Regions from separate parts of the Streptococcus sp. ELY_137 genome, predicted to be linked through region 2. Evidence: riboswitches for the same ligand, from Rfam matches in the RefSeq annotation. Region 2 holds a riboswitch; the other holds the start of a gene.
What was found. A riboswitch is a leader RNA that binds a small molecule or an ion and turns the genes downstream of it on or off. The one in region 2 is predicted to bind FMN.

Region 1 (8,181 bases), on a different contig from region 2:
AGGAGAGCGCTCTGCTCGCTTAGTCCTGAAATAAGAACGTATTGATGTCAACATCGGACTTTCTGTCGGTTCTACTGACATTTGCTGTTCTTGAGAGTGATTGATAGTTGTCTTTTGAGAGTGCTCAAAAACTGTCTCTTGCGGCTGTTCAGATACTGATTCTAGAGGTTCCTCCTTTGTTTGAGGGGGTTCTGATTGTTCAACAAAGTCCCCTGCTGCTTGCGCTGCATTAATTTCACTGACTTCAGGAGGACGTCCATATATTTTTTGAAATTCTTCCATCCATGCTTGTAAGTTCATCTTCTTTCTCCTTTTCCCTTTCATTGTAGACCATTTTATCACAAAAAAACTGATGGAAAATACCTGTAAATTATAATTTTCTTGATTTTAGCAATTGTAATCTTGATGAAAACTAAATCAAAAATTCCGCATCAACCAAGATGCAGGATAGGGGAACTAAGATACATTATTTACGAGTGTAGGAATTTTTCAACCTGATCAGCCTGCCGATGAAGAAAAACAAGGTTGGCGATGATTGCTGCAAAAATAAGCGGGGTGATAACCAGCAACAATAGCCAATGCAGTGGATTGCTCAGACAAAACAGAAAGATACTGAAAATAAGCAAAGGCATGGTGAAAACTGCAGTCATGCTGCCAGGAACCCAAGTTCGAAATCGGATGGCCTGACTGATATGAGATAAAAGATGGAAAGTATGTCCCAGCGTAATCGCCAGCACTAATTCTGGTAGCTTAAAAAGAATACCTGCAAGCAAGATCAGGCTAGCTAAAACAAATTCCTCAATTACTAACCCTTCCTGCTATCAGACCTAAATCTAATCCCTGTACTATCATAGCAATCGGTAGAAAACAAAGGGTGTTCGAGTTTACTAACATTAATAACAAATATGATACTAGGATAAAACATAAGCTAATTTAATCCAGTCCTAGAATTTACAATATAGGTACAATAAAAAAACTCATAAAATCTTCAGTAAAATCGCCTTGAACAAAAGCATTTACCTGAAAAAATTTTATGAGCTAAACCTTGGAGTTTTCTTGTATATGTTTTTTATGAGTTTAATGTATCACTTTTGGTTACTGAACAAGTCTATTAAAAGAGAAAAGTCTATAAACTTAGAAGAGGTAAATATTTTAGATGCTCTCCTCAATAACCTGCTATATATTTTAGCCCCTCAACCATTTTTTCAATATTGACAGTAAAAATAATCTGGCCTTTTTCTGGATTTGCACCAGAAGGATCTCCACCGATACCAATTGGATTACCGTCCTTATCTATAAAATCTTCAGCGATCCAGTTCAAATTGATGTTGCACTCCTTTAGCTTACTATCAAAGACATACCCAGTAGCTTGTCCTGCAATCGCCCTATCAAGTTTAACCAATCCTTCATCTATAGCCATGACCATAGATGTCTCCATCTCTCCACCGTGAAAATCGAAGGTATTTCCTTCGGAAACTGTCGCTTGTACGCGCGGATCATCAAATGCCCCAAAATTAAAAATAAAAATATCCAAATCATGTGAATAGCGCAGTTCTCGACTGAGGAGGTTAGCAATCGGTGTATTTCCGCCATGACAAGAGAGGAGGGCTATTTTTCTAAAGCCGTGGTGGTACAGAGACTCTATGATTTCTTTCAGCATATGGTAGTAGGTCTCTGTCGAAAAGGTAAGGCTGCCGCAGAAATTGGCATGCTCAGTGCTCAAACCAATAGAAATATTGGGAAGGATCAAGAGCGGAAAATTCTCGTCAATCTGATTTACTTCCTGTAGAATCAAATCAGCCATTTTCTCAGCGATCAAATCATCCGTTCCCAGTGGGGCATGGTTGCCGTGCTGTTCAATTGCTCCAAGAGGAATCATAACAATTGTCTCTTCTTTATTAAGCACTTCCATATCAAGCCTTGTTAATTCACGATAGTATCTAGCCATTTTTATCTCCTCTATTTATCTTATAGATAAAGCGTTTGTATAAAAGGTAAGCAATTGCTCCGTTCAAGCTAACCTTAACTATGTTGAAAGGGACTGTCGCCAAAAGAATAAAGCTAGTCAAGTTAGAAATAGCTGGGTTAACAGAACCAAAAGACTTGGCTAAACTTTCCAAATCAATTCCTACAGCTTTGGCATACAAGGGCAGGCTAACAAAGAGATTGATGGCTGTAGCAGACAAGGTCTTGATCACAATCGTTGCCAAAAGAGCTAAAACTGCTGCTTTTAAAGTCTTACCCCTCTTTTTGAAAATCAAGCCCAGAGGATAGACAAAGAAGACAGCCGAAATTAAATTGGCGAACTCACCGATATACATACTATTGCTACCGACGGTAAAAAGTTTGATCAGGATCTTTAGAACCTCGATAATCAAACCTGATGTAGGGCCTAAAAGAAAGGTTGCAATGATCGTAGGAACATCTGAAAAGTCAACCTTGTAGAAGACCGGCATGAAGGGAACCGAAATTTCAAGAGACATCAGGACGCCTGCGATAGCTGCAAACATGGCCGTATAGGTGACATATTTTATTTTCGGATTTTTCATAAAATCCTCCTTTCTAGATGCGTCAACAATCATGGGAAAATTTTATGAGAAACCCTTTTTCATCCATCCAGTAAAAATACCATCATTCTACCTAGGGCAGTAATCGAAAGACTCTTTTGTCACTCAAAAATAGGTGAAATTATCTCCAAAGAAACTGCCATTGCTTAATTTTCAAAGTATCGCTAGCACTGTTGAGGTTACCTTGAAAACTGCTTCACTGATGCGAACAACTAACATTGGAACTGCTTAGATTGAAATAGCTATATGATGAAAAAAGCGCACTTCAAAATGAAATGCGAGGTTTTTTTGAGACTTAGCAAATAAACTCCTTTTAACTGTTTCCAAGTGCTAAGGAGGTCTTTCAGCTAAATTCTTCTCTCATCCAGACTATACTGTCGGTACTGGAATTACACCAGTTCATGCCTTATGGCTCGCGGACTATACCGCCGGTTAGGACTCTCACCTGACCCCGAAGAATTATTAACGCCGCCATTCTAACACAGGTGTATTAGTCTGTCAACTGATTTGAGAACGTAGTATGTGGTAGAATTTTTTAGAAAGTAGAATAACCCTGAAAAGAGGCTCTTTTAGAACCGAGACATAAAAACTGAACAAATTTTACTTTGCTCAGCTCTTGACATTTTTCAGGTTATCCCTTAAAATTTATTAAGCTGAGCAAGGGTGTGTTTTTGAGGAGTTCTTGCTCGGTGAGCGATGGCGGTAACCATCGCTCTTTTTTTGTTTCTCATTTAATATGAATATATTATAGCATACCAACCGCACCATTGCAAGTATTTTGAGCATTTTTTCTAGTAATTATAGTCTTTTTATCACCGTTTGGCAAGATTTGTTTTTAAGCTGGGTAACTGGCTCTTTTTACGGCCATCCAACAAGTGATACGATTTAGGAATCCGTTGCTGTCTTTCACGGATATCTCCAGGGGTATCTAAGTCCTCAGCCAGCATAGTTTCATACTCTGTCCGCCAAGTACCAAAAAACAGATCTTCCAAACTATTCTCGTACGTTAAAACGATCACCTGACTCATGGTTTTAAGTCCTTTAGGAGTCCAATACATGCCTCTTTTTTTCATGCGATAAGTAATCTTGCGATGCTGACTTTCCATAATCCCTATCCCGGCTGAGTCCAGTCCTCTCAATTTAGCAGACTTTGTGTATTTAAAACGACTGAGAAAACGGGTTTTAAAACTATCAAAAACAGCTTGGTCATCTTCTTGTGTAATGAGAGACTCAACCGTATCCAAAACCATTTTAAATTGTTCTCGGTCATGTTTTTTTATAGCCTGAAAAGCCTTCTTTTGTAAGTCATCTGGGTATCCCCTAAAGAAACTCCGTAACTCCTTATGAACATGGTAAGCATCCCAGAAGTGTTCATGGCGACGAATTTTCAATGCTCTGGCAATCCCCTCAAAGACCTTAGGGGAATAACCCGCTCCACAGTCAGAATTAGTGATGAGTAAAGTAGTCTCCTTAATCGTATAGGTATTATAGAGATAATCCAACAATTGCTGTCTGGCCGCATAATGACTGGGAGAAACAAACTCCTTTTTCTCCATCAGTTCAAAACGATTGGGACCAACTTGCCGACTGCCCGTATGGACAACAAAATGGGTGAGGTCGGTATTGCGTTTCTCTGGAACATCGGACTTCGTTTTAATCAAAGCGCCGTCTCCTTCAATATAGATCAGATCAATTGGCTTCTTTTGAGGCTGGCTGTTTTCTGTATAGAAACGATATTGTTCCTTTTCTTCCAGCAGATGATGTGCCAAGTCTATAGCTTTGACAACGGTCGGTTTAGTAATAGCTACTTGATAAAGAAGGGCAATCACCTGAATCACCTTATCATAGGGCATCATGGTTGACAGTTTGACAATCTGATAAAGAAATTCATACGAATAGCGAGAATTTTTAGGAAGTCCCAGCATATCATCAACAGGTACGGCCCACTCGTTACCCTTTTTCCAACGTTTGCGACTGAACGTGACTTCCCCAAAGGTAAAAATGACTGTCCGCTCCATAGAATGAATACACCGATAGCCTCTAGAGCGCATACTCACAGACATCTGGTCATCATAACTGGCTAACCAAGACTGGAAATCTTCTTTTATCGTCTCTGCATAACTGGCTTTGAGTGACGTTTCATCAATCATATTAATCCCCTTTACTATTTTTTGTGGGTATTGTATCAGGTGACAAAAAGATGAAGCAACTATTTTGACCAACAAAAAAGCCCTGAATTAATTAGGACCTTTTAATGACTTATTCGGTTTTATGAGAAAAAGTTTTACGCAGATTTTTTAAAAAGGTTTTCGTTCTCACAAAGCAATGTTCCTCTTTCCAAAGGAGAATGATCTCCAAAGCTAAAATGCCGATCAAAGTCCAGTTAAGAACGATCACAGCCGTCTGGAAACGGGTCAATAAAAGATAACCCAGCCAACAGACGGTAAACACAAAACCACCGCTTGGCCAAAATCGCAGCAGAACCAGAGCCAGCAACAAGCACATCATCTGATCAATGCCAAAACTAGCAACGCCCCAGTTCCAGCCAAACAGAAGAAAGAAAATGAATGATAGATAGTAAACGCCTCTAAATAAATAGTACATACTGCCACCTCCAGCAGAACCAGTTATATGTATTTTAATCATTATTTAAAATATCATTAAAATACATGTTTTAATTCTTAGTTATCTAAATCATACTTTTCAATCCAGTCGTCAAGAAACGTTGACGCTCCATTAAACCCCTCTTTAGCTGCGATAAGGTCTAGCTTATCCCGATTTTGAGGTTTCAACGTGAACGTCCATGGCTTTCTGGTTTTTCCAGAAGGACGACCTGGTTTTCTTTTTTTGGTGTCTCTAACTGTTATTGGATCACTCAAGGCTTGAGCGATTTTATTTTTTTTAGATTCAAAAGCCATAAGCCATAACACTCCTTATTTATTATAATCCATATTTATATAAGTATTATAATATGAACATTAGAGAGTGTCAAGTGCCACCATCATATCATCCAGCGTCTGGCTCAGCCTTGAAAAGAAAGAACGATGCTGGCTGAGAAGATTGGGATCCATCATCATATCAATCATAGTCTTCTCTTTTGTTGAGCGATTAAACAATTCCTTTTGAGGGATTTGTCCAATAATATTAGGATCATCAGCTAAAGCGGCTACCAGAGCTTTGGAAGCCTTGGTATTATGAGCAATTTTATTCAAGAGGAAATAAAGTTTGGCAGTAATCAAACTTTCACGACTAGGTCTAATAATTTCCTCTTGACGGTAACGAGATAAACGCAGTTCCAAGTTTGCTTTAGCTTCAAAGGAAAATTCACTGGGAATAATTGGGCTGATAATAGCATTGCTAATCGCTATAGCATTTCTGGTTGCAATGCCAAAATCAGGACGACAATCTAAGATGACGTAATCATACTGTTCCAGATTACGATCTTGATAATGAAGATCAAACCAATCATACAAGTATAGATTCTTATTGGAATCTGTTTCTAACATCCGCTCTGCTTCATCCAACCGCATCGATCCAGGAATTAAATCAATATGAGGAGCAACATTGAGAATATCAACATCTCCTCCATTAGTGTAGATATTAAGGACAGTTCCGCTATCTTGGTAGACATCATAGTAATGAGTTAAATTACACTGATGATCTTCATCAAAAAAGAGAACATTCTTTCCTTTATAGGCTAAACGCTGACCAAATAAAAGAGCTAAAGTTGTTCTACCAACTCCCCCTTTCAAGGCTACAAAGCTGATAATTTTCATAGGTTTTCTCCTTATTATTTACTTTGTAAGTATTTTAATACATATTTATATGTGTGTCAATATAAAAATAATTATTTATAAAAATATTTTTATAAGTATTTATATATATCTTTTTATTGTGATAAAAAAGGCAGCCGCTAAGCTGCTGCTTTCCGTTTATTAGCCATAGAACCCGCCTAGGTTACTACCGCCAGAAAACTGAGAGAAGGCCAGCTGATCAGCTGCGATATTATAGTTCCCAGCAAAATAGACATTATCCTCACCTGATTTTGTCAAGGTAACGATGAATTGGACAACATCCTTATTATCAGATTTTGACACTTCAACGGTTTCAAAGTGATAGCCATTGGCTTTGACCACCATTGCCAATTGCGTCAGATTAACACCGCTGGTCATCCCTAGATGATGATCCGTTGACGGCTCAACTTTAGACAGCCCCTCAACTGAAGACAAATAATTCAGAGCATCCTTAATAGCGGCCTGACATTTTTGACTGTCTTCAGCTGAGGCCTTCTGGTAGGGATGTTCCAGCTTGTTTTTAAGTTTCAGGTGATTGCGTTCGTTTCTTGTCAGTCCTTTTGAGGAATGAGAAGAACTGGTTTGACTGGTTTTGGGTTGATGTATTTTATCAGCTGGCTTTTGCTGCACAGCCACAATAATCATCAAGGCGCCAACCAGTATGCAGAGAGCTCCAATAATAATCGGGGTCATTTTCTTTCTTCCTTCTTTCATGATCGTGTCCTTTACTTCTTCCATTTGGGTTTCTTGTCGTCGGGATAAGCGTAAGTATACTGATTGTCCGTCTGGAATTGCTTGGTTGCAATTCGATAGTTCCAAGTATCATTTTTGCCATAAAAATCACTGCCTGAAATCGGAGTATTTTGCTCAATTAACAAGATATCACCATTCTCAAAGACATGGCAGACAATCCCAGTATGACCGTTTCCACCACCGCCGACTGGGGTTGAAAAGATCGCTCCAGCTTTTGGAGTAGTCTTCACGCTATTATGAAAGACTTGACTGGCCCATGCTTGTGCTTGTGCCATTCCATTCCCTTTAATACCTCCTGTATGTCCCCAAATCAGATTCCCAAGGCTTTCGGTCAGGTCAACACATTGTCCAGAACCTTCTACCCAGTTATCAGGGCCACCATACTTAAGTCCCAAATCTTCTGGATTATGGATATAGTCTTTTAAGCTCTTTGGAACTTCATCGGGTTTATACCCCCAAGCTATAGCATCACTAGGAACCGTACCAGAACCATCAGTTGCACCATCGTCAGAATCCGACTCGCTATTGTCACAATCTTCTTCGGGTTTAGCACTGGATTCCGAATCGGAATCCGACTCTGTCCCAGAATCTGAAGATTCATCAGAGGAACCGTCGCCTTTACCAATTTTAGAGGTTTTCACAGGCTTCTCCCCATATTTTTTGATAGCTTCCTTATCTAACCAAGCATAGCGTTTTCCAACAGACTCATAAAGGGTTTCAAGACTGGTTTTATAATCAGGGGCCGTTGCCCATCCGCCGTCCGCAATCGCATCAAGGGTGCTTTTTCCATCACTATTATTAATAGCTTTACTATAAAGCGTTTGGTTTCGCATAAACTCAGCTTTACCGACTATCCCAGCATCAAAGTTTTTAAAATAGGCATAACCACCGCCCGTATTATCACCAACGGTCGTTCCACTACCAGTCGCTGCTACGGCATCACTCCCATACAGCTTGAGCGTATCGGGATAGTCCGTTGCAGTTGACCATTTGACACCGCCCATATTATGGGCCTGACCAAATGACGGAACGCTGGAGTTAAAGCTGGTCTCTTGCATGGTCTGCGT
Region 2 (8,181 bases):
CCTAGGAAAATCATTAAATAAACAGCCAAGTATTTTAAAATACTGTGTTGAGTTGATTTGTCCAAGGGTGCTCGATTGATATGAAGGGACATGACGCGATTAGGATAGAGCGTCTTAAGAATTTGATTTTTTGACATCTTGGCAAGGATAAGCGAACGCATAACCTTAAAACCACCTGCTGTAGAACCGGCAGAACCTCCAATAAACATCAAAATCAATAGAATTGTCTGTGAAAACAGCGGCCACTTGGTTAGGTCAGTAATTCCAAAACCTGTTGTGGTCATAACATTTGCCACTTCAAAAAAGGAGTATTCTAGTCCCTTAGCCCATGAATCATACAAACTAAAGGTATTGAAGAAAATTAAGCCCGTAGCAAGAGCGACAATGCCCAAGTAAGTTCTTAGTTCTTCATCCCTGAAGAACATCTTGAATTTTCTAATAAGCAAAAAGTAGTAGAGATTAAAGTTAACACCAAAAATTAAAGTCCCGATTGAAACAATAAGGGTAATTAAGCTGCTGTGATAATGAGCCATACTGTCATTATAAACCGCAAAACCGCCTGTTCCTGCTCCGCCCATTGCAGTGACAAGGCTGTCATAGAGTGGCATACCGGCTATCCAGAGAATGATAGCGAATACGAGAAACATAGCCAGGTAGATAATGTAGAGAATTTGCGCTGTATTTTTTAGCTTAGAAACGACTTTACCAAAAACTGGCCCTGGAACTTCAGCCCGCATAACTTCAAGGTGGGCATTTTTTGAATTTTCTATAATAGCTAAGGCGAAAACCAGTACTCCCATACCACCGATTAGGTGGGTAAAACTCCGCCAAAAGAGGAGGGAATGCGAAAGGACACTGACATCAGGCAGGATAGTGGCCCCAGTCGTTGTGAATCCTGAACTGATTTCAAAGAAGGCATCAATAATACTTGGGATCTGTCCGGAAAAGACAAAAGGCAAGGCTCCAAAGAAGGACCAGAGAATCCAGCAGAGAGCAACGATTAAAAGTCCTTCTTTAGTGTAGATACGGTAGTTTTTAGGCTTGAAAAAGCTGCCAGTCAGGCCCAAAAAACCGAGAATTCCCATGGTTGCTAGGATACTGACGAAGACGCGTGTATCTTCATGATAGATAGAAGCAACTATTAAAGGGACAAGGAGCAAGCCAGCCTCAATAAGCAGCAATTTTGCTAAGAGATAACGGATCATAGAACGATTCATGCTAAGTTACCTCACTTCGTTAATAAATCATAGATGTGAGTGATATTGGGCAACAAGGTCACGACAACAATCTTATCACCGACTTCGTAAGTATCCTGTCCCGTTGGGAATATAGGCTTGTTGTTACGGATAATAGCAGCCACTAGTACCCCCTTCTTCAGCTGAACATCAGCCAGCTGTTTGCCAGCGATTTTATTTTTTTCCCGAATTTCAAACTGCAAGGTTTCAATATGACCATTGGCAATATGGTGAACAGCATCAAGAGTTGACGATTCTTGCGCATTAACGCGACCGCGGATAAAGTGCATCATGCTGTCAACGGCAATAGATTTAGGAGTAACGATACTGGAGAACCCATCGGTGTCAATGATTTCCAGCAGACTGGTTCGGTTGACTTTGGTAATATTTTTCCCGATTCCTAGAGTGTTGAGGAACATGGAAGAAATAATATTTTCCTCATCAACCCCAGTCAAGGTTGCTACAGCATCGTAGTTTTCAACACCTTCCTCGACCAAAGTATTTTTAGCCGTACCATCACCTAAGACAATAGGAACATCAGGAAATTCCTGACTAAAGAATTGGCTGCGGTTTTCGGTGATTTCAATCACTTTGAGTTTCATTTTAGTATTGCGCAAGATATTGAGGAGATAGTAAGTAATACGACCGGCTCCAATAATCATCATATTGCGGATAACTTTATTTTTGACAAAGTTATGGAAGAGGATCATCTCAACACGATCACCTGTTACAAAAATTTTATCGCCAGTTAATAGGGTATCATCACCATCAGGGATAATAATCTGATCACCGCGTTTGATAGCACAGACTAAAATATTGCCGAACTTGTGCCGAAATTGATCCAAAGAGAGGTCGCACAAGCGGCTGTCCTCAGTGATTTTAAACTCCATCAGCATAACTCGTCCGTTGACAAAGTGCTCGACAGAGAGGGCACCTGGGAAGTCTACGCTGTTAGCAATATAACGGGCGGCTAGCAGTTCGGGATTGACCACCATAGAAAATCCGAGGAAATTATGATCCTTGAAGTAGGTGTTGGAATACTCAGGATTACGCACGCGGACGATGGTTTCTTTAGCTCCCATTTTCTTAGCCAGAACGGCTGAAATCATGTTTACCTCATCCTGATTGGTGATGGCTACAAAGATATCACAGTGTTGCACATCGGCTTGCTCTAAAATTTTAAAATTAGCGCCGTTTCCGACAATTCCCATAATATCAAGCCGTCTGCTGACACGATTAAGGACCTCTTCTTTTTCCTCAATAAGAGTAACATCGTGTTTTTCTTCAACTAATGAGCGACAAAGGGCGGTACCAACTTTACCTCCGCCGACAACAATAACTTTCATGATTTTTCCTTTTTTACAAGATACAAAGAGCATCAAAGCTAAGAAAAAGGGTGATTGACACTAGTATAGACTCAAGAAAGTCCGTTTTTCAAGGCAATCATATCTGCAAAGGCTAAGCCTTAAACAAAGGTGTTTTTTCTTGTGCTTTTTAACTCTAGGTTCGGTTAGAAACTTAGCAAAAAACGCTTTAAACTAGTATACTATCATACTCTTTTTTTGCCTAAAATGCACCCTTTTTTTGCAAAATAATACCAACTAAACACAAAGTTTAAAAATCTGGCGTCAAATCTGTAAAAAAGATGCAAATCCTTACATTGTTTGACAGTTGGTTGCTGCTGATCAGGAATTGAAGAAATTAAATACAAAAGTTCATCAGGTGCAAGAATCGTTTGGCAATTTGGTAATGCAATAAACGGAACTTAAACAGAAGGAGAAGCAGCTGCTCACCCTTTAAAAAAGAGGCCAAAGAAATCAAAAACTACCACTAGGCGGGCATTTATACTACCGATAGAAGCAAAGAAGTCTTGTTTTCGGCTTTTTTTGTGATAAATTTCAGAAAAAATATTTTATAGCTTTTTCATTGATATTATTGGATTTTCAGCGGTTTCTCAAAAATAAGACACGTACTTTTCCGCTAAATCTGTTGACAACTTTGCTAATAGTGTTATACTAGTTGTAAGGATTCGTTAGTTTAAATCAAACCTGTTATGATTTAAGTTAATGAGCCACCACCAACCATGTTGCTTGCTGAGCTTGACTCCGAGCAGCGTGGTTATTTTTTTGTAGTAAAGAGGTTAATATGGCGGTAGAACCATTTATTCAAGAAACTTATCAGGAAACGAAGGGACGCAATCATATCGTTCTTTTCGAGCCCCAGATCCCAGCAAATACAGGAAATATTGCTCGGACCTGCGCAGCTACCAACAGCCCCCTGCATATTATTCGTCCTATGGGATTTCCTATTGATGATCGCAAGATGAAGCGAGCAGGCTTGGATTATTGGGATAAATTGGATGTTCGTTTTTATGACAGTTTAGAGGAATTTACAGCGCAGTGTCAGGGCAGTCTTCATCTGGTCTCGAAGTTTGCTCAGAAGACCTATTCGGATCTTTCCTACAATGATAACAAGCAGCACTATTTTCTATTTGGCCGTGAGGATAAGGGCTTGCCTGAGGCATTCATGCGTCGCCACCCTGAGCAGGCTATCCGCATTCCGATGAATGATGAACATGTTCGCAGCCTCAACCTTTCTAACACCGTCTGTATGATTGTTTATGAGGCACTTCGCCAACAACATTTTTCTGGCTTAGAATTAGTCCATAGGTATGAAACAGATAAACTAAAATAGCTAAAGAGAGAGTGGGATCAGCCCCAAAATTGAAAATTTTGGTTCTCACTACTCCCTAATTTTAAGGTGGTAACCTGAAACGGTCTCTCCTAGATCGTTTTTGACACTTGCTTTGCAAGCTTTATTTCCCGATTGAGTCTGGACTTTTGTCCCAGACTTCACTGACAACCACTGTGCCAGGAGTTTATTCAGGGATACTGGACGTGCCTTTGCCCAGCCTCCTTTTTGTTGAGATAGTTATTGCAGGATGATAAGAGATGGAGCTACTTTAAAATTCGGAACAGCTCGATTTGGCCAGTAGCATATTCATAAAAAAGTATGGCCAGATTTAAAAATTAAATCGAATAAAGCTCTATATTATAACTGGTAAAACTAAGGGCTTGCACTCTAGCAGGAATTTTTATATACTTAATTTGTCTTCAGGGCAGGGTGTGATTCCCGACCGGCGGTGTTTGTTTTCTGTTAGGAAGCAAGAGTCCGCGAGCCTCTAAGGGTTGATGTGGTGCAATTCCACAACCGACAGTATAGTCTGGATGGGAGGAGACAAGTTTTTTGCTATACAAAAAGGGCTGCCGATCTAGGCTGGCTAACTTTTGTCTATCGAAATACTTCGCCTCCTTCAATTTGAAAAAATTGGAGGAATTTTTTATGTCAACAAGTCGTCATAGGACCCGTCGATTGGTCTACATTGCTGTTTTATCTGCAGTTTCATTCATCCTAATGTACCTGCAGTTTCCCTTGATACCGGGAGCTGATTTTTTGCAGTTTGATTTTTCAATCCTGCCAGTTCTCTTAGCTTTAGCCATATTTGATGGTAAAAGTGCGCTGATGGTTTTAACCCTGCGTACCCTCTTAAAGCTGATTTTAAATAATGGCGGCGTCGGGACCTTAGTTGGACTGCCTATGAATTATATTGCCTTGTGCCTTTTTGTATTAGCGCTATCTGTAATTTGGAAAAAGCAGCAGACTCTCTCTTCTTATTTAAGTGCCTCAGTTATTGGAACCTTGCTTCTGACGGTAGCCATGGTCTTGCTCAATTACATCTACGCTGTTCCCCTTTATGCTAAATTTGCTCATTTTGATATTAGAGCGACATTAGGCTTGGGTAACTATCTCTTTGGTATGGTGGTCCCTTTTAATATCCTGCAGGGAGCGATTTTTTCCATCAGTTTCTTTGTGATTTACCTAGCTATTAAACCTGTCATCGCAAAATTATAGAGGCTATGCTATAATAATATCATGCATAACAGACAAAAGTTTTTTATTCGAGCTAGTTTTGCAGCTCTGATTTTCGTTGTTTTAGGTTACATTGTTAAGTTTGACCCCAGATTGCTGCAAGGGTTTGACCGCAGCCTGCAGTCGGCTATCCGCGGTCATCTACCAGCCCCGCTAACAGCTTTCTTTCGCTGGGTAACGGTTTTAGGAGATACGCCAGTACAGGGGTTTCTCGTTCTTGCTTCACTAGTCATTTTTATCTGGAAGAAGTGGTATGCAGAAGCTGGCTTGGTTCTGTTTAATGGGATTTTAGCGGGTATAGGTATTGCCCTTTTTAAGAATATCTACCAACGCCCGCGTCCCAGTCTGTCACATTTAGTAGTGGCTGATGGTTATTCTTTCCCAAGCGGTCATTCTATGGGGATTATCCTCATCTTGGGCAGTCTTTTGATTATTGCCCACCAGCGCATTCAATCCCGAAACCAGCGTCGCTTGGCAGAAGCCTTGTTAGCCTTGCTCATCTTCTTGGTTGGCTTATCGCGAATTTATCTGGGGGTTCATTATCCTACGGATGTCATCGCTGGCTTTGTTTTGGGTTATGGTGTGCTTTGTTTGGGATATCCCTTCTATGATGAAGTGCGCTTCGAGTGGCGTTTTAAAAGTAAACAAAAATGATAAAATTTTAGATAGGTGCAGTTCTAATCCCTGCACCTGTCTTTTTTATCTGAAAGCAAAAGGCAGCTCTAATCATGATGATTTGACTGTTTTTGCTTATTATACTCTTTAAGAATCTGGATAATAAGTCTTTCTATTGATGAGTATCAGATCTGATAGGCTTACTCTCAGTTACTAAGCTGCCTATAGCAGACCGCTGATAGCGGCTGCAGTCAGCGACAGAAGTGCTTCGTTTTTTTTTATTCTAGTTAGCGCTGTAAAAATTTAAAAGCTTGCTTTTTTCAGGCGGTAGTAAGGATCTATCTCATAGGATTTGACATAAAAAATTCAGCCTTAGCAGATTTTCGATTTTCTTAAAGTCTTGCTTAGTTCGATGAGATTAACTTTAAGTATAACCGATTCCAGCCTAGCTTGACTATGATAAAAAATAGAATATTTTCGTTTGCCTAAAATTTTTTAAAGACGGTTGCAAAAAGCAATAGCAGGCACTATAATGAGGGCGCATACATCCTAGAGGGTGGAATCCTAAATCTCTAATTGCCCCCCGATTAAAGTGGGTAAAGGGAATAAGGATTGATACTTTCTTGTGATGAAACGAACAAGGGTCGAATTTCCTCGGGGCATTAGAGAACACTCCTTGTGTGCTGGCACACGGCGCCGCTCCTCTATTTTCCTGTCTAACATTTTTATTAAAGCGAATCGGCCCCTAGTTATCGTATAGGAGGCAGCTTATGTTTTCATTTTTACAACCGTCACCCGATGCTACAGAAAAAGTTCCTGCTAAAAAAATAGCCAGCAGCTATCGTCGGCATCAGATTGGTGTTTTAGCAGCACTGTGTTTGGGCTATATTGGCTATTATATTATTCGTTTGATCTTCACGACTGAGCAAAATGATATTATGAAGGTCTACGGTTATACAACTGCTCAGATTGGGCTCGTTTTATCTTGTTTTGGCGTAGGTTATGGCATTTCAAAACTCTTTATGGGGGCTCTCAGTGATAAGAGTAACACTATTCGTTATTTGGCTGCTGGCTTGATTATCTCGGCCGTGCTTAATCTAGGTTTGGGGACAACGCGTAATTTTTACATTATGATGGCGCTCATGCTTGTAATGTCAGTCGCTCAGGGCATGGGGGCAGCGGCTTGTCAGCGAACCATCCAGCTTTGGTGGGGCAGGCGCTGGCGCGGAACTATTTTTTCCATCTGGTCTTCAGCCCATAATGCGGGTGCTTTTTGTTGTGTTGCAGTCGTCCAGTTTGCCAGTTTCCTCTTTTCTGGTTCAATCGCAGCTGTCTTCTATACAGCTTCAGTTGTTTCTCTCCTGATTGCGGCTTTTGTCCTTTGGGCTGGTTCGGAAAGACCTACCGCAGTGGGGCTTCCTTCTATCGCTGAATATACAGGTGACGCAGTTGTTTTAGAGAGTGGGGCAGCGTCTTCTGAGGACTTAACAGATCTTCGACTCTGGGAAATTTTTGTCCAATATATTTTAAAAAATCCTATGGTCTGGGCAGTAACGCTGACCTCAATGTCTCTTTATATTGTCCGCTACGGGGTTATGTCATGGATTCCCAGCTACTTGGTTCAGTCAAAGGGCTTTGAGCCTAGCTTTTCAAAATGGTTGGTTGGTATTTTTGAGTTGGCCTCTGTGCCCGGTGTTATCCTTCTAGGGGCAATTTCTGATTCTCTAAAAAATCGCCGGGCCTTAGTTTGCTTAGCTAGTGTTATTGGACTGTTAGTCTGCCTGACGACCTATTTTTACAGTAAAAATGCGACTCTGATTGTCGTTGTTTTATTTATCATGGGGACTCTGATTTATGCTCCTCTAACATTAGTAGGGCTGATGGTTAATGAGGTTGTTCCTAAATTTGCCGTTGGTTCCTCGACAGGTTTTATGGGCTTTTTCCAATATATATTTGGCGAAACCTTAGCAACCGCCCTGATTGGTATTCTCGTTGCAAGATTTGGCTGGGTGGCCAGTGACACTGTTCTTTACGGTGCTTGTTTCTTGGCTGCCTTTCTTCTCATTTACATCATGGTTCACGAATCCCGTATGAGGAGACGAGCGGTTTGACTAGTCCGTCCGTAGAAAAGGAATCCCGAAAGGTTGATGCTGATATCAGCCTTTTTATTGTGCAGTCTAAAAACGATCTACCCAATACTTAAAGAGTATAAAATTGCCGTTCATCTTTATCTAGGAGCTTTTTGGAAATTGAGCGAAAGTGTTATAATAAGAAGTATGAAAAAACGTTATAACACCGTTAATGATTATTACCGTCAGCTGTTTGGCGAAAAAATTTTTAAGCTGCCCATTGACGCAGGCTTTGACTGTCCTAATCGAGATGGCACGGTTGCCCATGGGGG

Region 1: another riboswitch for FMN. It lies ahead of AC4HAO_RS01355 (ECF transporter S component); the one in region 2 lies ahead of AC4HAO_RS10335 (ECF transporter S component).

Annotation. Positions count from the first base shown of each region.
Region 1 is NZ_JBZFUL010000001.1:267,423-275,603, reverse strand. It holds gene AC4HAO_RS01370 (hypothetical protein) at 1-300, opposite strand, end outside; partial or broken gene AC4HAO_RS01365 (HXXEE domain-containing protein) at 471-806, opposite strand; gene AC4HAO_RS01360 (creatininase family protein) at 1,166-1,948, opposite strand; gene AC4HAO_RS01355 (ECF transporter S component) at 1,941-2,549, opposite strand; FMN riboswitch at 2,916-3,030, opposite strand; gene AC4HAO_RS01350 (ISLre2 family transposase) at 3,380-4,717, opposite strand; gene AC4HAO_RS01345 (hypothetical protein) at 4,827-5,171, opposite strand; gene AC4HAO_RS01340 (hypothetical protein) at 5,249-5,485, opposite strand; gene AC4HAO_RS01335 (ParA family protein) at 5,546-6,343, opposite strand; gene AC4HAO_RS01330 (hypothetical protein) at 6,503-7,075, opposite strand; gene AC4HAO_RS01325 (CHAP domain-containing protein) at 7,087-8,181, opposite strand, start outside.
Region 2 is NZ_JBZFUL010000020.1:8,383-16,563, forward strand. It holds gene AC4HAO_RS10320 (TrkH family potassium uptake protein) at 1-1,217, opposite strand, end outside; gene trkA (Trk system potassium transporter TrkA) at 1,229-2,581, opposite strand; gene AC4HAO_RS10330 (tRNA (cytidine(34)-2'-O)-methyltransferase) at 3,381-3,929, shown strand; FMN riboswitch at 4,341-4,478, shown strand; gene AC4HAO_RS10335 (ECF transporter S component) at 4,578-5,147, shown strand; gene AC4HAO_RS10340 (phosphatase PAP2 family protein) at 5,169-5,819, shown strand; gene AC4HAO_RS10345 (MFS transporter) at 6,551-7,891, shown strand; gene mnmL (tRNA modification radical SAM protein MnmL/YtqA) at 8,057-8,181, shown strand, end outside.